Linked DNA regions of Amycolatopsis sp. NBC_01480. The protein of the gene in region 2 interacts with the protein of the main gene of each other region in a pairwise test. Links are inferred from orthologs where the notes say so. Each region holds a gene or a part of one and is shown on either strand. Other genes may lie near its edges.

What was found.
Region 1: the proteins of OG371_RS44260 (region 2) and paaC interact in binary tests that used the Escherichia coli proteins (3 or more experiments, as listed by UniProt). The link is inferred for Amycolatopsis sp. NBC_01480 from one-to-one orthologs.

What each region holds. Positions count from the first base shown.
Region 1 is NZ_CP109442.1:5,081,783-5,092,451, reverse strand. What follows is about bases 5,361-8,182. They hold paaC (1,2-phenylacetyl-CoA epoxidase subunit PaaC), read right to left. Parts: upstream 7,290-8,182; coding sequence 6,432-7,289; downstream 5,361-6,431. Other genes in these bases: paaA (1,2-phenylacetyl-CoA epoxidase subunit PaaA), read right to left, coding at 7,583-8,182; paaB (1,2-phenylacetyl-CoA epoxidase subunit PaaB), read right to left, coding at 7,299-7,583; paaD (1,2-phenylacetyl-CoA epoxidase subunit PaaD), read right to left, coding at 5,947-6,438; paaE (1,2-phenylacetyl-CoA epoxidase subunit PaaE), read right to left, coding at 5,361-5,945. Also shown: OG371_RS24415 (SPW repeat protein), read right to left, coding at 1-354; ccrA (crotonyl-CoA carboxylase/reductase), read left to right, coding at 555-1,895; OG371_RS24405 (chromosome segregation protein), read left to right, coding at 1,998-3,167; OG371_RS24400 (universal stress protein), read left to right, coding at 3,226-3,675; OG371_RS24395 (adenylate/guanylate cyclase domain-containing protein), read left to right, coding at 3,679-4,791; more of paaE, read right to left, coding at 4,854-5,360; more of paaA, read right to left, coding at 8,183-8,584; phenylacetic acid degradation bifunctional protein PaaZ, read right to left, coding at 8,581-10,608. UniProt on the Escherichia coli protein: Component of 1,2-phenylacetyl-CoA epoxidase multicomponent enzyme system which catalyzes the reduction of phenylacetyl-CoA (PA-CoA) to form 1,2-epoxyphenylacetyl-CoA. The subunit C may be essential for structural integrity of the alpha subunit.
Region 2 is NZ_CP109442.1:9,506,983-9,517,828, forward strand. Bases 7,316-10,314 are described here. They hold OG371_RS44260 (response regulator), read right to left. Parts: upstream 9,153-10,314; coding sequence 8,478-9,152; downstream 7,316-8,477. Other genes in these bases: OG371_RS44255 (beta-N-acetylhexosaminidase), read left to right, coding at 7,316-8,438; OG371_RS44265 (sensor histidine kinase), read right to left, coding at 9,149-10,314. Also shown: OG371_RS44225 (N-acyl-D-amino-acid deacylase family protein), read left to right, coding at 1-1,303; OG371_RS44230 (GntP family permease), read left to right, coding at 1,300-2,691; OG371_RS44235 (lactonase family protein), read left to right, coding at 2,729-3,871; OG371_RS44240 (extracellular solute-binding protein), read left to right, coding at 3,945-5,228; OG371_RS44245 (carbohydrate ABC transporter permease), read left to right, coding at 5,234-6,190; OG371_RS44250 (carbohydrate ABC transporter permease), read left to right, coding at 6,181-7,047; more of OG371_RS44255, read left to right, coding at 7,050-7,315; more of OG371_RS44265, read right to left, coding at 10,315-10,774. UniProt on the Escherichia coli protein: Member of the two-component regulatory system DpiA/DpiB, which is essential for expression of citrate-specific fermentation genes and genes involved in plasmid inheritance.

The DNA.
Region 1 (10,669 bases), 4.4 Mb from region 2 along the record:
CGTCCGGTGGGCGGCCTGCGCCACCGGCATCGCGGCCGCGCCGGCGATGATCGTCAGCGCGCCGGCCACCCAGGACGTCCACGACGCCCCGTTCAGCTCGGTGTACCCGATCACCCAGGGCGCGATGAACAGCAACACGCCGAGGACGATCTGGATCCCTTCGCCGTAGACCGCGCCGGGCGCGCCCAGCGACACCAGGCCGTCGATGGCGACCAGCGCGCCGAGGATCACCATCGTCCACATCGCCGCGTTGCTCGTGCTCAGCCAAAGGGGTGAAAGAGCGGCGACAACACCGATGACGACCTCGGCCCAGTCATGGGGCCGGGTCCAGGCGCGCGTCGAGACTTCACTCATTCGTGCTCACCTCCGCAGAGAACTCACTGTTCAGGAAGTTTCCTGACCCCGATTCTGCGCCTTGGTTGGCCAGCCGGTCAAGATCTGTGGGTCACACTTCGGGGTGTGCGGGTGCCCCTCGTCTCGTACAGTTGTGCCCGCGAGTTACTGGCGAGTAATTTCATCCGCCACGCCGCGACCCGCACCTTGTGGAGGTTCCGATGACGCAGCTCGACGAGATCAAGCAGGCCATCCTGACCGGCGACACCGCCGCCGTCGCCTCGCTTCCCGTGCCCGAGAGCTACCGCGGGGTGACGGTGCACGAGGACGAGGTGGCCATGTTCGACGGCCTCGAAAGCAAGGACAAGGACCCGCGCAAGTCGCTGCACGTCGACGACGTGCCGACCCCCGAGCTGGGCCCGGGCGAGGCGCTGGTCGCCGTGATGGCCAGCGCCATCAACTACAACACCGTGTGGACGTCGATCTTCGAGCCGATCCCCACGTTCAAGTTCCTGAAGAAGTACGGCAAGCTCTCGCCGCTGGCCAAGCGGCACGACCTGCCGTACCACGTGGTCGGCTCCGACCTGTCCGGCGTGGTGCTGCGCACCGGGGTCGGCGTGCACACCTGGAAGCCGGGCGACGAGGTCGTCGCGCACTGCCTGAACGTCGAGCTGGAGAGCCCGGACGGGCACAACGACACGATGCTCGACACCGAGCAGCGGATCTGGGGCTTCGAGACCAACTTCGGCGGGCTGGCCGAGATCGCGCTGGTCAAGGCGAACCAGCTGATGCCGAAGCCGGCCCACCTGACCTGGGAGGAGGCCGCCTCCCCCGGGCTGGTCAACTCCACCGCGTACCGGCAGCTGGTCTCGCGCAACGGCGCGGACATGAAGCAGGGCGACGTCGTGCTGATCTGGGGCGCCTCGGGCGGCCTCGGCTCGTACGCCACGCAGTACGCGCTGAACGGCGGCGCGATCCCGGTGTGCGTCGTGTCCAGCCCGGAGAAGGCCGAGATCTGCCGGAAGCTCGGCGCCGAGCTGATCATCGACCGCAACGCCGAGGACTACCGGTTCTGGAAGGACGAGCACGAGCAGGACCCGCGGGAGTGGCAGCGGTTCGGCGCGAAGATCCGCGAGCTGACCGGCGGCGAGGACCCGGACATCGTCTTCGAGCACCCGGGCCGCGAGACCTTCGGCGCGTCGGTCTACGCGGCGCGCAAGGGCGGCACGATCGTGACCTGCGCGTCGACATCGGGATACATGCACCAGTACGACAACCGGTACCTGTGGATGAACCTGAAGCGGATCGTCGGCTCACACTTCGCGAACTACCGCGAGTCGTGGGAGGCCAACCGGCTGATCTCGAAGGGGCTCATCCACCCGACGCTGTCCAAGGCCTATTCCCTCGAGGAGACCGGCCAGGCCGCGCTCGACGTGCACCGCAACGCGCACCAGGGCAAGGTCGGCGTGCTCGCGCTGGCGCCGGAGGAAGGGCTCGGCGTGCGCGACGAGGAACTGCGCGCCAAGCACCTCGACGCGATCAACGCGTTCCGTGGGGCCTGAACCCGGCTATCGGCCGATCACGTTCGCCCGCTCGGCGCACGTGTCGGCCGCACACCGTGGGGGCTCACCCGTCCGAGACCCCGTTGCGACTACGGTGGTCACATGAGCCTTGGCGAGGAACGGGAGCTTGTGCCGCTGGGAGCCGGCTTCGACGTGGCGAAGCGCGGGTACAGCCGAGCACAGGTCGACGAACATCTGGAACGGCTTGACGCCGACCTGAAGATGCTCACCGGAGACCGCGACGCCGCCATCGGACAGGCGGGCGACCTGGCGCGGCAGCTGGAGATCGCGCGCGGCGAGATAGCCGACCTGCGCGGCCAGGTGGACCGGCTGGCGCAACCGCCGACGAGCGTCGAAGGCCTGTCCGAGCGGCTTCAGCGCATGCTGCGCCTGGCGCAGGACGAGGCCGCGGACACGCGTGCCCGCGCCGAGGCCGAGGCCGGCCACATCCGGGCGAAGGCGGAGACGGACGCGAGCGCCATGCGCGCCCGTTACGAGCAGCTGCTCACCGAGCTCGACCTCCGGCGCAAGGAGATGGAGGCGGAGCACCGCAAGGTGCTCGAGGACGCCCGCGCCGAGGGCAAGGCGATCACGGACAAGGCCGAGGCCGAGCGCAAGAAGCTCGACGCGGAGTCCGAGGCCCGCCGCACGCAGGTCGAAGAGGACTTCGAGATCGCGATGGCGGCGCGGCGCACCGAGGCGATGCGCGCGCTGGCCGAGCAGGAGGCCGCGAGCAAGGCCGAGGCCGAGCGCCGGGTCCGCGAGGCGACCGAGGACGCCGCCGCGATCCGCGCGAAGGTGCTGGAAGAGGAGACCACGGCGAAGGCGGACATCGAACGCCGTCAGCGCGAGTCGGTCGCCGACGCCAACAAGCGCCGTCAGGACTCGATCACCGAGGCCAACGCCCGGCTCGCCGAGGCGGCCGACGAGGCCCGCCGCCGGGTGCGCACCGCCACCGACGAGTCGAACCGGCGGATCACCCAGGCGAACGAGCGCGTCGAATCGCTGCGCAACGTCCGGTCCAGCCTGGCCGAGCAGGTGCGCCAGGCCCGGACCGTGCTGGCCGAGGCGCACCACGTGCTCGGTGAGACCGACACGAACGTGCCCGCGGACATCAAGGCGTCACCCTCACCGGTGCCGGCCGCCGCGGCCGCGGGCAAGCCCTCGAACGGCGAGCACGAGACGGTCCGCCTGCGGGCCTCGGACGTGCAGAAGCCGAAGGCCCAGGCCCAGGCGTCACCGCGCCCGGCAGGGAAACCGACTGGCGAGTAACCTACGTCCCGACAAGGGGCGAGGACGCCCTTTCGCCGGGTCGCTGGGAGGTTCGCGGATGGCTGTGTATCGGACTGTGGTGGTGGGCACCGACGGGTCGGACTCGTCGTTCGCCGCGGTGGACCGGGCCGCCGGGGTCGCCGCCGACGCGGGCGCCACCCTCGTCGTGGTGTGCGCCTACTACCCGGCGAGCAAGCACGACGTCGAGCGCGCGCAGGACGAGCTGGGCGAGGAGTCGTACCAGGTCGTCGGCTCCGCGCCGGCCGAGGACACCCTCCAGAGCGCCCGTGACCGCGCGGCCAAGGTCGGCGCGAAGAACATCGAGACGGTGGCGCTGAAGGGCGAGCCGGTCGAGGCGCTGCGCAAGGTCGTGCACGAGCGCTCGGCCGACCTGCTGGTGGTCGGCAACCGCGGGCTCAACACCCTCGCCGGGCGGATCCTCGGCTCGGTGCCGTCGGAAGTGGCCCGCAAGTCGGGCGTCGACGTGCTCATCGTGCACACGACCTGAGCCGTGGCCCAGGACGATCTCCAGCAACGCCTCGAGCGGGTGCTGCTCGGCGGGCCGCGCAAGTACACCCGCCTGGACGTGGCCCAGAAGGCCGGCGTCCCCGAGGAACGCTCGCGGCGGCTGTGGCGGGCCCTCGGGTTCGCGACGGTGGACGACGACGAAACCGTGTTCACCGACGCCGACGTCGCGGCGATGCGCACGGCCGACCAGCTCGTGCAGTCCGGTCTGGTGGAGCAGCACCTCGAAGTCGCGGTGACGCGCGCGCTCGGCCAGCACCTCTCGCGGCTGGCCGAGTGGCAGGTGCACATGCTGTGGCAGCTGATCACCGAAAACCCCGAGCTGGCCCGCAGCGACCGTCAGGTGGCGCGCCTGGTGGAGCGGCTGCTGCCGGAGCTGGAGCAGGTGCAGAACTTCGTCTGGCGCCGGCATTTGGCGGCGTACGCGGGCCGCGCGTTCGCTTCCTCGGACGAGGACCTCGAGGCGCGCACGCAGATCGTCGGCTTCGTCGACATGGTCGGCTACACCCGGCTGACCCGCCAGATCGACGAGGACGAGCTGAGCCAGGTGCTGGACGCCTTCGAGTCGCTGGCCACCGAGGTCATCGCCGAGCACCACGGCCGCGTGGTCAAGATGATCGGCGACGAGGTCCTCTTCGTGGCCGACGAGCCCGCTGCGGCCGCCGAGATCGCGCTGACGCTGACCGAGCGGACCAGCGCCGCGCCGGACCTGCCGGCGGTGCGCGCGGGCATGGCGTCGGGCCGCATCCTGTCCCGCTTCGGCGACGTGTACGGCTCGGTGGTCAACCTCGCCGCCCGGCTCACCTCGGTCGCCCGCCCGGACACCATCCTGGTCGACCGCGAGCTGGCAGCTGCGCTCGAACCCTTGCCGGCGTACGAACTCCGCACCCGGCGGCCGGTGGCGGTGCGCGGGTACAACCGGCTGCGGCCGTCCGCACTGCGACGGGCCAAGGACGAGCCCTCGGGGATGTTCGCGTCTTCGCAGCAGCTGGCGGCGGAGATGATGGGGTTGCCGGAAAACGTCGAGGACACCGAAACCGCGGAAGCCGCCGCCGAGGATTTGACCGTCGGCTCGCGGAGGCGGCGCAGGCGGCGTTAAGCCCGCTGCCGGACTCGTGAGTGTTCAGGCCGGTTCTAACCGGCATGAACACTCACGAGTCCTCAGGCGTCGTAGTCGACGGTGACGCGGTCGGTGACCGGGTGGGACTGGCAGGTGAGCACGAACCCGGCGTCCACTTCGGACTTCTCCAGGGCGAAGTTGCGCCGCATCTCCACCGAGCCCTCGGTGACGCGGGCGCGGCAGGTCCCGCACACCCCGCCCTTGCAGGCGAACGGCAGGTCCGGGCGGAACCGCTGCGCACCGTCCAGCACGGACGACTCACGGGGCAGGCTCATGGTCGTCGAGCGGCCGTCCAGCACCAGCGTGACTTCCGAGGACTCGCCGGCCACCGCCGCGTCCACGTGCTTCACCGGCTCCGGCGGCACATCATCGACGTAGAACAGCTCCTGGTGCACGCGCTCGGCCGGCACGCCGAATGACGAAAGCAGCTCCTGCGCTCCCGTCACCATCCCGAACGGACCGCACAGCCAGAAGTGGTCGACCTCGTCCACCGGGACCAGCAAGTCGAACAGCGCGCGCAGCTTGTCCACGTCGAGGCGGCCGGTGAACAGCTCGGCCTCGCGCGGCTCGCGCGAGAGCACGTGCACCAGCTCGAGCCGCGACGGCCAGCGGTCCTTCAGGTCGGCCAGCTCGTCCGCGAACATCACCGTGTCCGTGCGGCGGTTGCCGTACAGCACGGTCACCGTCGCGGCAGGCCCAGCTTCATCGGACATCGCCAGCAGCGAGGACGCGATCGACAGCACAGGCGTGATCCCCGAGCCCGCCGCGATCAGCACGTGGTGACCGCCCGTGGTCAGGTCCGGGGTGAACGACCCCGTCGGCGCCGCGACCTCCACCTCGTCCCCCGGGCGGACTTCGTTCACCAGCCAGGTCGAGAAGACGCCGTCCGGCACCAGCCGCACGCCGACGCGTGGCTGCGAACCCGCCTGGGCGCAGATCGAGTACGAGCGGCGCTCGTCGCGGCCGTCGACCGAACGCCGCAGCGTCAACGACTGGCCGGGCGCGAACGCGAACGTCTCCGCCAGCGCCGGCGGCACCTCGAAGGTGACGGCGACGGCGTCGTCGCAGAGCCGCTCGACGCCGGCGACCCGCAGGGAGTGGAAGCCCGTGCGCCGGGAAACCGCGGTGGTCACTTCAGATCTCCTTGACGTGTTCGAACGGTTCCAGGCAAGCGCGGCACCGCCGCAGCGCCCGGCACGCCGTCGCGCTGAACCGCGACTGCTCCTCGGTGTCGAGCGAGCCGCAGTGCGGGCAGGCCACGCGCGAAACCGGCCGCCCCAGCGTGAGCGGGATCGGCCCGGCGGCCCGCCGCGGCGCGGACCCCGGCGGCGCGATCCCGGCCTCGGCCAGCTTGCGCCGCCCGTCGGCCGAGATCCAGTCCGAGGTCCAGGCCGGCTCCAGCACCGTGCGGATCTCGACGTCGGTGAACCCGGCGCGCAGCAACGCGTGCTCCAGGTCGTCGCGCATGGTGTCCATCGCCGGGCAGCCGGTGTACGTGGGCGTGATCGCCACCGTCACCCGTCCGTCCTTTTCGGACACTTCGCGCAGCACCCCGAGGTCCGCCAGCGTGAGCATCGGCAGTTCAGGATCGGTGACCGTGGACGCCACCGCGCCGGCGGTCACCATGTCGCACCCGGCATAGCCCGAGCGACACTCTGCAGCTCGCCGACCAGGAAGCCCATCTTCTCCGTGTGCACGCCGTCGCGGCCCGTCCGCCCGGAAACCCCGGCCACAGCACCGATTTCCGGCCGCGAGACGGTGGCGGCCGCGAAGACCTGGTCCACCACCGCGTCGAACTCGGGCCGCAGCGTCGCCGCGTCCACCAGCTCCAGCGGGTGCGTGGTGAACAGCTCGCCCACGTACGGCCAGACCTCGGCCAGCCCCTCCTGCATGCGCTCGTGCGAAAGCCCGGTGCCGTCGCCGAGCCGGATCAGCCACTGGGCCGCGTAGTCGCGGTGGTAGGTCAGCTCCTTGACGCCCTTGGCGGCGATCGCGGCGAGCACCGGGTCCGCGCTGGACTCGAGCCGCTGCAGCAAGGCGAGCCGCCAGGTCGAGAACACGAACAGCCGCGCGATCAGGTGCCCGAAGTGGCCGCCGCCCAGCTCGGCGAGGCGGACGTTGCGGAACTCGTTCTCCACCCGGTCGAAGGCGAACGAGTCCTCGCCCCGGTCCGAGCCGTCGGCCTTGCCGGCCCGGGCCAGCAGGAGCCGGGCCTGGCCGAGCAGGTCGAGGGCGATGTTCGCGACCGCCACCTCGTCCTCCAGCTCGGGCGAGTTCGTCACCCACTCCTGGAGGCGGTGCGAGAAGATCAGCGCGTCGTCGCCCAGCATCAGGCAGTACGCGCCGAGCGCGGCGGCGTCCAGCCCGTCCGGGACCGAAGTGTCCATTCCGGACAGTGGATCCTCGAACCCGGTGCCGAACGCCCAGCGGGCGTCGTTCTCCTCGGTCAGCGACTCGTAGACGTTGTCGAAAGACATGGCTCTCCCCTACATGTGCGGAACGTCGTCGGGGATTTCGTAGAACGTCGGGTGCCGGTACACCTTGTCGCCGCTGGGCGCGAAGAACGGGTCCTTCTCGTCCGGCGAGGACGCGGTGATGTCCGCCGCCTTCACGACCCAGATCGACACGCCCTCGTTGCGGCGGGTGTAGAGGTCACGCGCGTTGTGCAGCGCCATGTCGTCGTCGGCCGCGTGCAGCGAGCCGACGTGCACGTGGTTCAGCCCGCGCTTGCCCCGGACGAACACCTCGTACAACGGCCAATCGTGCTTCATCACGAACCCTTCTGTGTCCTCTGGGGCCTGGCCCCAGACCCCGGCCGGGGGTCGAGCCCCCCTGGACCCCCCAACAGCTGTTTGGAGGCATGCGCGGCCGCAGCCTCACGGACCCAGGAGCCTTCGTCGTGCGCACGCTTGCGGTGCGCGATACGCGCGGTGTTGCAGGGCCCGTTGCCCTTCAGCACGTTCTTGAACTCGTCCCAGTCGACGGCGCCGAAGTCGTAGTGCTCCCGCTCGGCGTTCCAGCGCAGGTCCGGGTCCGGGAAGGTGACGCCCAGCACCTCGGCCTGCGGCACCGACATGTCGACGAACCGCTGCCGCAGCTCGTCATTCGTGTGCCGCTTGACCTTCCACGCCATGGACTGCGCGGTGTTCGGCGAGTCCGCGTCCGGCGGGCCGAACATCATCAGCGACGGCCACCACCAGCGGTTCACCGCCTCCTGCACCATCTCGCGCTGCTGCTCGGTGCCCCGCATCATCGTCATCAGCAGCTCGTACCCCTGCCGCTGGTGGAACGACTCCTCCTTGCAGATGCGGATCATCGCCCGCGCGTACGGCCCGTACGAGCTGCGGCACAGCGGCACCTGGTTGCAGATCGCGGCGCCGTCGACCAGCCAGCCGATCACGCCGACGTCGGCGAAGGTCAGCGTCGGGTAGTTGAAGATCGACGAGTACTTCTGCTTGCCGGTGATCAGCTTGTCGGTCAGGTCCGAGCGGTCCGCGCCCAGCGTCGCCGCGGCCGAGTACAGGTACAGCCCGTGGCCGGCCTCGTCCTGCACCTTGGCGAGCAGGATCGCCTTGCGCCGCAAGGAAGGCGCGCGGGTGATCCAGTTGCCCTCCGGCTGCATGCCGATGATCTCCGAGTGCGCGTGCTGCGCGATCTGGCGGATCATCGTCTTGCGGTAGCCCTCGGGCACCCAGTCGCGCGGCTCGATGCGCTGGTCGCGCTCGATGGTGTGCTCGAAGAGTTCTTCGAGGTCCGGAGCTACAGCGGTCACGGCTGCTCCTTCGTCACGAGGGTGAGCACGTCGTACTTGGCCACCGAGTCGCCGTCCTGGTTGGTGACGTCGGCGTCCCAGCGCACCTCGCCGTACTCCTGGTCGATCCGCGGGGTGATCTGCTTGGCGGTCAACGTCACCGTCAGCGCGTCGTCGACCTTGACCGGGGTGAGGAACCGCAGGTTCTCCAGCCCGTAGTTGGCCAGCACCGGGCCCGGCTCGGGCGAGACGAACAGGCCGGCCGCGAACGACACCACCAGGTAGCCGTGCGCGACGATCCCGCCGAACAGCGGGTTGGCCGCGGCCGCCTCCGGGTTGGTGTGCGCGTAGAAGGTGTCGCCGGTGAACTCGGCGAAGTGGTCGATGTCCGCGCGGGTCACCGTGCGCGGGCCGGCCACCACGCAGTCACCGAGCCGCAGCTCGGCGAGCGACTTGCGGAACGGGTGCTCGCCTTCCGTCCGAGGGGCGCCGGCGACCCACTGGCCGGTGACGGCGCTCAGCACGGTCGGGCTGCCCTGCACGGCGGTGCGCTGCATGTGGTGCAGCACGCCGCGGATGCCGCCCATCTCCTCGCCGCCGCCGGCGCGGCCGGGGCCGCCGTGGACGAGCTGCGGCATCGGCGAGCCGTGGCCCGTCGACTCCTTCGCGTCGTCACTGTCCAGCACCAGCAGCCGGCCGTGGTACGGCGCGACGCCGAGCACCACGGTCCGGGCGAAGACCGGGTCGCCGGTCACGATCGACCCGACCAGGCTGCCGCCGCCGCGCGCGGCCAGCTCGATGACCTGCTCGACCGAGGTGTACGGCAGCAGCGTGGACACCGGCCCGAACGCCTCGACCTCGTGCGGCTCCGAGCGCTCCGGGTCGGCCTTCAGCAGCACCGGCGACATGAACGCGCCCTTGGCGGCGTCGCCGTCCACCACCTCGACCTGCTCGGGGTCGCCGAAGACCACACTGCCCGCGTCGAGCAGGGCCTTGAGCGACCGTCGCACCTCTTCACGCTGTTCCAGGCTGGCCAGCGCGCCCATCCGGACGCCCTCGGCGGCCGGGTTGCCGACGGTCACCTTCGCGAGCCGCGCGCTGGCAGCCTCGGCGACGTCGTCCAGCAGCTCGGCCGGCACGAACGCGCGCCGGATCGCGGTGCACTTCTGGCCCGACTTCACGGTCATCTCGGTGACCAGCTGCTTCACGAACAGGTCGAACTCCGGGGTCGACGGCCGTGCGTCGGGCGCCAGGATCGAGCAGTTCAGCGAGTCGGCCTCGGCGTTGAACCGCACCGCGTTGCGGACCACCGCCGGGTGCGCGCGCAGCTTCTGCGCGGTGGAGGCGGAACCGGTGAACGACACCAGGTCCTGCGCCGTGAGGTGGTCCAGCAGGTCGCCGACGCTGCCGGCGACGAACTGCAGCGAGCCCTCGGGCAGGATGCCGGACTCGATGATCAGCTCGACCAGCCGCGCGGTCAGGTAAGCCGTCTGGCTCGCGGGCTTGACCAGGCTCGGCACACCGGCCAGGAACGCGGGCGCGAACTTCTCCAGCGGCCCCCACACCGGGAAGTTGAACGCGTTGATCTGGACCGCGACCCCGTGCAGCGGCGTGGCGATGTGCTGCGCGACGAAGGTGCCGCCCTTGCTCAGCGGCTCCACCGCGCCGTCCACGTAGACGGTGTCGTTCGGCAGCTCGCGCTTGCCCTTCGACCCGTAGCTGAACAGCACGCCGATGCCGCCGTCGATGTCGAACTTCGAGTCGCCCAGCGTCGCGCCGGTCTTCGCCGACAGCGCGTACAGCTCCTCGCGGTGCTCGCGCAGGTGCGAGGCGAGTGCCTTGAGCAGGGCCGCGCGCTGGTGGAAGGTCAGCTCACGCAGCGCCGGCCCGCCCACTGTGCGGCCGTAGTCGAGCGCGGCGGCGAAGTCGACGCCCTCGGACGAGACCCGCGCGACCTCCTCGCCGGTGGCCGCGTCGTGCAGCGGGACACCCTCGCCGGGCGCCGTGTGCCAACCACCGGAGACGTAGCTGCGGAGCAGAACCATGCCGACCCTCTCGCCGAATTACCAACCGGACGTTCAGTAAGTCGCATGGTAGCCGCTTCCG
Region 2 (10,846 bases):
CACCGTGCTCGAAGCCCTGCGCCAGCAGCTCTCCGGCTGGAACGACGACCCGGCCGGCTTCGACTGGAACTGGCGCTCGGTCGGCGAGTACCTGGACCGGCTCGACGCGGGCGTCGCGGTGAACGCCGCCTACCTCGTGCCGCAGGGCACCGTGCGGATGCTCGCGCTGGGCTGGGAGGACCGGCCCGCGACCGACGCGGAAATGGCGCGGATGAAGGAACTCGTGGCGACCGGGCTGCGCGAAGGCGCCTTCGGGATGTCGTCCGGCCTCACGTACACGCCCGGGATGTACGCCGACACGGCCGAACTCGTCGAGCTGTGTCAGGTGGTCGGCGAGCACGGCGGCTACTACAGCCCGCACCACCGCAGCTACGGCAAGGGCGCGCTGGAGGCGTTCGCGGAGATGGTCGACGTCTCACGCCGCTCGGGCTGCCCGCTGCACCTCGCGCACGCCACGATGAACTTCTCCGTCAACAAGGGCAAGGCGCCGGACCTGCTGCGGCTGCTGGACAACGCCCTCGACGACGGCTGCGACATCACCCTCGACACCTACCCGTACCTGCCCGGCGCCACCTACCTCTCGGCCCTGCTGCCGAGCTGGGCCACCGAGGGCGGGCTGGACGCGACGCTGGCCCGGCTGTCCGATGTGGACACCCGGGAGCGGATCCGCGCCGAGATCGAGGAGTCCGGTTCGGACGGTGCGCACGGCGTGCCGATCGACTGGGACGCCATCGAAATCAACGGCGTCCGCAACGCCGGCAACGCCGCGCTGGTCGGCCACAGCGTCGCCGCGTCCGCGCGGGCCGCCGGCCGCCCGCCGTCGGAGCTGTACTTCGACACCCTGCTCGACGAGCGCCTCGGCACCTCCTGCCTGATGCACGTGGGGCACGAGGAGAACGTGCAGGCGATCATGCGGCACCGCACGCACACCGGCGGCTCCGACGGGCTGCTGGTCGGCGACCGGCCGCACCCGCGCTCCTGGGGCACGTTCCCCCGCTACCTGGCCCGCTACGTCCGTGACCTGGGCGTGCTCGGGCTGGCCGACTGCGTCGCGCACCTCACCGGGCGCGCGGCACGGCGGCTGCGGCTCGCCGACCGGGGGCTCGTGCGCCCCGGGTACGCGGCCGACCTGGTGCTCTTCGACCCCGCCACGGTCGCCGACACCGCCACGTTCGACGCCCCGAGGCAGCCCGCCGAAGGGATCCCCCATGTCTTCGTGAACGGCGTCGCCGCGATCGAGGACGGCCACCCCACCGGCGCTCTGGCCGGCCGTTCTCTTCGTCACCCCGGGAGGGGCCGATGATCCACTGGCTGCACACCACCACGGGCGGGCTGCTCACGCTCGCCGCCGTCTCGATCGCCGTCCTGCTCGTCCTGATCATCAAGGTGAAGGTCGAGCCGTTCATCGCGCTGATCGTGGTCGGCCTGCTCACCGCGCTGGCCGCCGGGCTGCCCGTGGGCACCCTGGTCGGCACGGCGCAGAAGACCTCGGACTCCTTGCTGGAGAAGGGGTTCGGCAGCATCCTCGGGCACATCACCGCGATCATCGGCCTGGGCACGCTGCTCGGCTCGATCCTGGAGAAATCCGGCGGCGCCAAGGTGCTGACCGCGGCGTTGCTGCGTTCGTTCGGCGAGAAGCGCGCCCCGCTGGCGATGGGCCTGTCCGGCCTGATCTTCGGCATCCCGGTGTTCTTCGACATCGGCATCTTCGTGCTGGCGCCACTGGTCTACGCCGCGGCGAAGCAGGGCGGCCGCTCGATCGTGCTGTACGCCATGCCGCTGCTGGCCGGACTGTCGATCACGCACGCGTTCATCCCGCCACACCCCGGCCCGGTCGCGGCCGCCGGGCTGCTGCACGTGGACCTCGGCTGGCTGATCCTGATGGGCGCGATCTGCGGCATCCCGGCCTGGTTCATCGGCGGCATCCTGTACTCGACCTGGATCGGCAAGCGGGTGAACGTGCCGCTGGCCGAGGAGTTCGCCAAGCTGGCCGGTGAAGCCGAGGACGAAACCGAGAACCCGCCTTCGCTCGGACTGGTCAGCGGCATCATCGCGATCCCGCTCGTGCTGATCCTCGCGGGCACGTTCGGGAGCATCCTGCTGCCCAAGAACTCCAGCGCCGCCGGGGTCGCGGCCTTCCTGGGCACCCCGGCGATCGCGCTGACGATCGCCACCCTGCTGGCGTCCTGGCTGCTGGGCCACCGCCGCGGGATGACCGGCGCCCAGCTGGGCGAGCTTTCGGCCGCGGCGCTGCGGCCGGTCGCGATGATCCTGCTGGTGGTCGGCGCGGGCTCGTTCTTCGGGGCCGTGCTGTCCGCGACCGGCATCGGCCAGGCGGTTGCCGGCTCGCTGGGCGATGCCGGGCTGCCGGTGATCCTGGCGGCATACGTGATCAGCTGCGGCATGCGCATCGCGCAGGGCTCGGCGACCGTCGCGATCGTGACCACCAGCGGCATCGTCGCGCCGACGGTGATGCAGCTGCACTACTCGCAGGCGCAGCTGGCACTGGTCGTCGTCGCGATCTCGGCCGGCTCGATCATCGCCTCGCACGTGAACGACGGCGGGTTCTGGATCGTGTCCCGCTACTTCGGACTGACCGTGCCGAACACGCTGAAAACCTGGACCGCGCTGGAAACAGTCCTTTCCGTCAGCGGTTTCGCCGTGGCAGCATTGGCCATGCTAGTGGTCTGAACCACATCCGGTCCCCTCACTGTTGGGAGATACCACGATGTCAGGACTTTCCCGCCGCACCTTCCTCGGCGCGGCCGGCGCCGCGGGCCTGGGCACCGTTCTCGGCGCCCAGCTCGCGAACGCCACGCCGCGGGTGTGCCGTCCCTCCGCCGGCACCACCGCGTACGTCGGCAGCTACACCAGCACCCCGCCCGCGGGGCACGGCCTCGACGTGGTCAGCCGCGCGGGCTCCGAGCCCGCGCTCACGCCTGTCCGCACCGTCACCGGCGTGCCGGATGCGTCGTGGTTCGACCGCAGCCGCGACGGCCGGTTCCTGTACGCCACCAACGAAGGCGACCCGGACGGGGCGGTCTCGGCGCTGGACATCAGCAACGTGACCGACCCGAAGCTGCTGGGCAGCACGCCGTCGAAGGGCAGCGCGCCGACCCACCTTTCCGTGCACTCCAGCCAGAAGTACGTGCTGGCGGCCAACTACGGCTCGGGCAGCGTGGTCGTGCTGCCGATCGAGGACGGCGGCAGGCTGGGCGCGGCGACGGACCTGCAGCAGCACGTCGGCCCCGAGCGCGACCCGCACGCGCACCAGGTGGTCAACGACCCCACCGGCCAGTGGGTGCTCTCGGTCGACCTGGGCGCGGACTCGGTGTACGTCTACACCCTGGACGTCGGCACCGGGAAACTCGCGCTGCACCAACAGGTCACGCTCCCCTCGGGCGCCGGGCCGCGGCACCTCGCGTTTCACCCGAACGGCCGGTTCGCCTACCTCGCGCAGGAACTGCGGCCGGAGATCACCGTGCTGAGCTGGGACGCGGCGGCGGGCAAGCTGACGCCGATCGCGGTCGTCCCGGCGGTGCCCGCGGGCAGCACCGGCGACCTCTTCCCCGGCGAGATGGCGGTGTCGAAGAACGGGAAATTCGCCTACGCCACCGTGCGCGGGCCGAACACGATCGCCACGTTCACCGTCTCCGCCGACGGCTCGGCGATCACGCTGGCGTCCAGTGTGGACACCGGCGGCAACTGGCCGCGGCACCTCGCGCTTTCCCCGGACGAAGCCTGGTTCTACGTCTCGAACCAGCGCTCCGGCACCGTCACCTGGCTGCCGCGCGACGCCTCGACCGGCCTGCCCGGGGCGGTCGCGGGGTCGCTCGCCGTTCCGTCGGTCAATTCCGTCTTCTTCGCCTGAACTGCTCGTGAGTGTTTATGCCGGTTCTAACCGGCATAAACACTCACGAGCCCTTCCCACCTGGAGCCCATCCATGAGACTGCGCCGCACGTTCACCGCCGTCGCCGCGCTGGCCCTGCTGGCCGGCTGCGCGCCCACCCAGTCCGCCCCCGCCGCGTCCGGCGGCGACGAACAGACCGGCACGCTGCGGGTCTGGCTGTTCGACGAAGCCAGCCGCGCGCCCAAGGAAGCCGCGGTGAAGGACGCCATCGCCGAGTTCAAGGCCGCGCACGCCGGGGTGGACGTGGACGTGCAGTGGGTGCCGGTCGAGGGCCGCGCCGACAAGTTCTCCGGCGCCTTCAACGACCCGTCGAACGCCCCGGACGTCGCCGAGTTCGGCAACACCGACGTGGCCAGCTACGCCCAGACCGGTGCGCTGTCCGACCTCACCGGCGACATCTCGTCGTGGAGCGAGGGCAAGGACCTGCTGCCAACCGTGCTGGACACCGCCAAGGCGAACGGCAAGACCTACGGGCTGCCCTGGTACACCGGCATCCGCGCGCTCTACTACCGCACCGACGTGTTCACCGAGCTGGGCCTCAAGCCGCCGGCCACGCTCGCCGAGCTGACCGAGGACGCGCGCAAGATCCGCGCGGCCAAGCCCGATCTGTACGGCATCTCCGTCGGCGGCAAGTACACCTACGCGATGCTGCCCTACATCTGGGCCAACGGCGGCGAGATCGCCAAGCAGGACAACGGGAAGTGGACGTCCACTGTGGAGGCCGATCCGGCCAAGGCGGGCATCACGCAGTACGCCGGCCTGCTGAAGGACGACATCTGCCCGCCCTCGGCGTGCGCGAACCTCACCGGCACGCAGAGCGTGACGGCGTTCGCCGGCGGCAAGGCCGGCATGACCATCGGCGGCGACTTCAACCGCAAGGCCGTGGAACAGGGCGCGGTGAAGGGCAAGTACGCCGTGGTCCCGCTGCCCGGCACCACTCCGGGCTCGGTCGCGCCCGCGTTCGCCGGCGGCAACCTGCTCGGCGTGTTCGGCGCCAGCAAGCGCCACGGGCTCGCCGTGCAGTTCGCCGAGCTGCTGGCCGGGGCGAAGTACCAGGAGAAGATGTACAACGCCATGGGCAATCTGCCCACCCTCGGCAGCGTGCAGGAGAAGCTGGCCGCGAGCGACCCGTCGCTGAAGCCCTTCGTGGACAGCCTGAAGGCGGGCACCAAGTTCGTGCCGAGCACTCCCGCGTGGTCGAAGATCGACAGCCAGAACGTGCTGCCCACGGCCGTGCAGCAGATCGCGACCGGCGGCAAGGACCCGGCGGGCGCGCTCGCCGACGCCGCGGCCGCGATGAACAAGAACTTCGGCTAGCCGCCGTGGTCACGCAGCAACTGCCCGTCGCCGTCCCGGCCCCGCCCGCGCCCCGCCGGCCGCGGCGGCGCCGGGACGGCCGGGCGGCCGTGCTCTACCTGCTGCCGGCGGGGATCCTGCTCGCCGCGCTGCTGGTGTACCCGATCTACCAGCTGGTGCTGATCTCGTTCTACGACTACGGGCAGCCCCAGGCCGCGGGCGCGGCGCCGCTGGTGTTCCTCGGCTTCGACAACTACGCGGCCCTGCTGTCCGACGTGCAGTTCTGGACCGTGCTCGGCAAGACGGTCGGGTTCGCGGCCGCCTGTGTCATCGGCAGCCTGGTGGCCGGGACGGGGCTGGCGGTGCTGGCCAGCCGGGTGCGCGCGGTGCCGCGGACGCTGCTGTTCCTGGCCGCGCTCGGCGCGTGGTCGACGCCCGCGATCGCCGGCTCGTACGTCTGGCTGTTCCTCTTCGACACCGATTTCGGGCTGGTCAACGAGGTGCTCTCGGGCGTCGGCTTCACCGGGATGGCGCACCATTCCTGGACGTTCGGCACCTTCGGCGCGTTCGGGCTGGTGGCCGCCGAGGTGATCTGGTGCTCGTTCCCGTTCGTGCTGGTCACGATGTACGCCGGGATCAAGGCGATCCCGGAGGAGGTGCTGGAGGCCGCTTCGCTCGACGGCGCCTCGCTGTGGCGCTCCACCTGGACGGTCGTGCTGCCGATGGTGCGGCCGCTGCTGATGATCGCGACCATCCAGTCGATCATCTGGGACTTCAAGGTGTTCACCCAGATCTACGTGATGACCAACGGCGGCGGCGTCGCGGGGCGCAACCTCGTGCTGAACGTCTACGCCTACCAGCAGGCCTTCGCCGGGCAGGAATACGGCCTCGGCTCGGCGATCGGAGTCGTGATGACGGTGCTGCTGCTGTCCATCACCGGGCTGTACGTCCGGTCCCAGCGCCGGAGCGAAGCATGGCTGTGACGACCGCGCGGCGCGTTCGCCGCCCCGGGCGGCTGGTGGCCGAGATCATCACGGTGGTGGTGGCCGGGCTGGTGGCGTTCCCGCTGTACTGGATGGTGCTCTCGGCGTTCAAGCCGGCCGGGGAGATCCAGACCGCGAACCCCAAGCCGTGGACGCTGGCGCCTTCGCTGGACAGCTTCGAGCGGGTGCTGACGGTGTCCGGCTTCAGCCGGTTCTTCCTCAACAGCCTGGTGGTCGCGCTGGCCGTGGTGGTGCTGTCGCTGCTGTTCTCGTTCCTCTCGGCGGTGGCGCTCACCCGGTTCCGCTTCCGCGGCCGGACGGTGCTGCTGGTGATGATCCTGGTGGCGCAGATGGTGCCGGTGGAGGCGCTGACCATCCCGCTGTTCTTCCTGATGCGCTCGATCGGCGCGGTGGCGCCGGAGTTCGGGCTCAACGAGCTGGGCTCGCTGGTGCTGGTGCACCTGGCCTTCAGCCTGCCGTTCGCGATCTGGATGCTGCGCGGGTTCGTCGCGGCGGTGCCGGTGGAACTGGAGGAAGCGGCGAAGCTGGACGGCGCGTCACGGATGCGCTTCACCTGGCAGATCCTGTTCCCGCTGGTCGCGCCCGGGCTGGTCGCGGTGAGCGTGCTCGCGTTCATCCACGCGTGGAACGACTTCCTGTTCGCCAAGACGTTCATCATCTCCAAGACCGAGAACCAGACGCTGCCGCAGGCGATCCTGGTGTTCTTCAAACCGGAGGACACCGACTGGGGCGCGGTGATGGCGTCGTCCACCCTGATGACCATCCCGGTCCTGGTGTTCTTCGTGCTGGTGCAACGCCGGCTCGTGTCCGGGATGTCCGGCGCGGTGAAAGGCTGATCATGCCCGGATTCGACACCCTGCTCCCCCGCCCGGTCTCGGTTTCCGCCGCGCCGGGCAGCTGCCCGTGGCCGGCGCCGGTCTCAGTGCGGACCGCGCCGGAACTGCCCGCGGAGGGCTACCGGCTGGAGATCACGCCGGACGGCGTCACGCTGTTCGCCGCCGACGCCGCGGGCGAGGTGTACGGCCGCCAGACGCTGCGGCAGCTCGCCGGGCCGGACGCGTTCCGCGCCGCTTCCATCCACAGTGGACTGACGCTGCCCTGCGGGGTGGTGGAGGACCACCCGCGGCACGGCTGGCGCGGCTGCCTGCTCGACGTCGCCCGGCACTTCCGGACCAAGGCCGAGGTACTGCGGTTCGTCGACCTGCTGGCCGCGCACAAGCTGAACGTGCTGAACCTGCACCTCACCGACGACCAGGGCTGGCGGATCGAGGTGCCGCGCTACCCGAGGCTGACGTCCGTCGGCGGCTGGCGGAGCTCGTCGATGGTCGGCCGGCACGACGGCCCCGAGCGCGACGGCCGTCCGCACGGTGGCTTCTACACCACCGAGGACATGCTCGAGATCGTCGCGTACGCCGCTTCCCGCGCCGTGACGGTGGTGCCGGAGATCGACGTGCCCGGCCACGCCCGCGCCGCCATCGCCGCGTACCCGAAGCTGGGACCGGACCCGGACGCCGACTGGGCGGTGTGGACCTCCTGGGGCATCAGCACTTCGCTGCTCGACCCGTCGGAGTCCACAGTGGACTTCTTCCGCACCGTGTTCGACCACGTGCTGGACGTTTTCCCGTCGCCGGTGATCGCCCTGGGCGGGGACGAGGTGCCGGGCGCGACCGAGGAGCACAGCCGGTTCGTCCGCGAGATCGCCGCGCACCTGGTGTCGCGCGGGCGGCAGCCGATGGGCTGGGACGAGGTGCTGGAGATCGAGGGCCTGCCGTCGATGCTGATCGGCGCGTGGCAGTCCGACGCCGCCGGGGAGCGCGCCGCGGCACTGGGCCACGACGTGGTGCTGTGCTCGGAGGAGCACCTGTACCTCGACCACCGCCAGTCGGATCACCCGGACGAACCGATCCCGGTCGGCTACCTGCACACGCTGGAGGACGTCTACGGCTACGAGCCGACGCTGGCCGGCCCCCAGCTGCGCGGCGTGCAGGCCCAGGTCTGGACCGAGCACCTCGACTCGGTGCGGCGGGTGGACTACGCGGCTTTCCCACGCCTGTCCGCCTTCGCGGAAGTGGCGTGGAGCCCGGCGGGACGCGACTTCGCCGAGTTCCTGCCCCGCTTGCGCGACCACCACTTCCCGCGGCTGGACGCGCTCGGCGTCGAGTACCGGCCGCTGGACGGGCCGCATCCTTGGCAGACCCGTCCGGACGCGCCGGGACGGCCGCGCTGACTCGTGAGCGTTCAGGCCGGTTCTAACCGTCCTGAACACTCACGAGCTGGTGGACTTCAGCCGGTACCAGACCTCGGGCCGCCCCACCTGCCCGTACCGCGGCTCGCGCTGGGCCAAACCGTTGTCCGCCAGGTATTCGAGGTAACGCCGGGCCGTCACGCGGGACGCGCCGATCGCGCTCGCCGCAGCGCCGGCGGAGAGGCCTTCCCCGGCCCCGGCCAGTGCCTCGGTGATCGCCTCCAGCGTCTGGGCGCTCATCCCCTTCGGCAGCGGCGGGTGCTCGGTGGTGCGCAACGACGCGAGCGCCCGGTCGATCTCGGCCTGGCCGCCGGCCTCACCCGAGGCTTGCCGGAACTCCGCGTACCGCTCCAGTTTTTCCCGCAGTGAAGCGAAAGTGAACGGCTTCAGCAGGTACTGCACCACCCCGACGGACACCGCCGCCTTCACCAGCGCCAGGTCGCGCGCCGAGGTCACCGCGATCACGTCGATGGGCAGCCCGGCCGCGCGCAGGGAGCGGCAGACCGCGAGCCCGTGCGTGTCGGGCAGGTAGAAGTCGAGCAGCACCAGGTCGACCGGCTCGCGCTCGCAGAACCGCAGCGCGTCGCCGCCGGAGTGCACCACACCGGCGACGGCGAACCCCGGCAGCCGCTCCACGTAGACCCGGTGCGCCTCGGCGGCCACCGGCTCGTCCTCCACCACCAGCACGCGGATCACCGGGGCGCCTCCTGTTTCGGCAGCCGGACGGTGAACACCGCGCCGCCGTCCCGGCCGACGTCGACACTGCCGCCGTACCGCCGCACGGCCTGGCCGACCAGCGCCAGCCCGAGCCCGTGGCCCTCGGCCGCCTTGGTCGACCAGCCTCGGCGGAACATGTCCCCCACAGCCTCCTCCGGCACGCCCGGACCGTTGTCGGCGACCCGCAGGAACAAACCGCCGTCCTCCGACCGCGCGGTGACGACCACGGCGGGCCGCCCGCCCGCGCCGCGCACGGCCGCGTCGATCCCGTTGTCGACCAGGTTTCCCAGGATGGTCACCAGGTCCCGGCCGGCGATCGCCAGGTCCTCCTCGATCACCGTGTCCGGCGTGATGGTGAACTCGACCCCGCGTTCACTCGCCTCCGCCGCCTTGCCCAGCAGCAGCGCGGCGAGCACGGGCTCGGCGATCGAGCCCACCACCCGGTCGGTCAATTCCTGGGCCAGCGCCAGCTCCGCCGTGGCGAACTCGACCGCGTCCTCCGGCCGGCCGATCTCGACCAGCGAAACGACGGTGTGCAGCCGGTTCGCCGCCTCGTGCGCCTGCGAACGCAGCGCTTCCGCGAGGCTGCGCGCCGTGGTCAGCTCGCCGGTCAGGGTCTGCAACTCGGTGTGGTCGCGCAGCAGCACGACGGTGCCCTGCGCCCGCCCACCCGAACGCACCACCGTCGTGCTGACCACGAGCACCCGGGAATCGGTGACGTGCAGCTGTTCGGCCCGTGCCGGTTCGACCGGCGTCGGCCCGGTTTCGGTGGCGGTGAACGCGGCCGCCAGCTCCGGCGGCAGGCCCAGCTCGTCCAGCGGGAGGCCGACCGGGTCGGCGTGGAAGCCGAGCAGCGTGCGGGCGCCGTCGTTGCACAGCCCGACGCGCCCGTCGCGATCGACGAGCAGCACGCCCTCGCGGACCGAGTGCAGCACGGCTTCGTGGTACTCGAACAGGTTGCTCAGCTCGCCGGGCGCGATGCCGCGGGTCTGGCGGCGCAGCCGCGCGCTCACCAGCCAGCCGCCGCACGCGCCGACCAGCAGCACCGCCGCCGCGACGCCGACCAGCGGCCAGACCCGGTCCTGCAGCTCCGCGGAAATCGCCGCGATGGTGATGCCCACGGCCACCAGCGCGACCACCCGGTGCTGCGCGTCGAACACCGGCACCACCGCGCGGACCGACGGGCCGAGCGAGCCGGTGTAGGTCTCGCTGACCACGCCGCCGCGCTGCGCGGCCTCGATGTGGCCGAGGAACGGCTGCCCGATCAACGCCGGATTCGGGTGTGTGTAACGGATGCCGGCCGGGGACATGATCGTCACGAAGTCCACGCCGGTGTCGGCCAGCACGCGCACCGCGAACGGCTGGAGCGTCGCGCTCGGGTCCGGTGTGGACACCGCCCGGGCGATGTCGGGGGCGTCGGCGATCGCACGCGCCACCGAAAGCGACTGCTGGCCCGCCCGGTCGTTCGTGGTGCGGCGGGAGTCGAAGTAGGCGATCGTGATCCCGCCGGCGACGAGCACGAGGATCACGGCCAGCTGCAGGACCAGCAGCTGACGGGCGAGACTCCACCGGCTCGACCGGGTCCGTGACGTCGTAGGCACCGGCCCATATCAGCACACCCGGCCCGGCGCGGGGGTACCCGGTGTCCGAACCGGACCGGAGCGATCACGCGA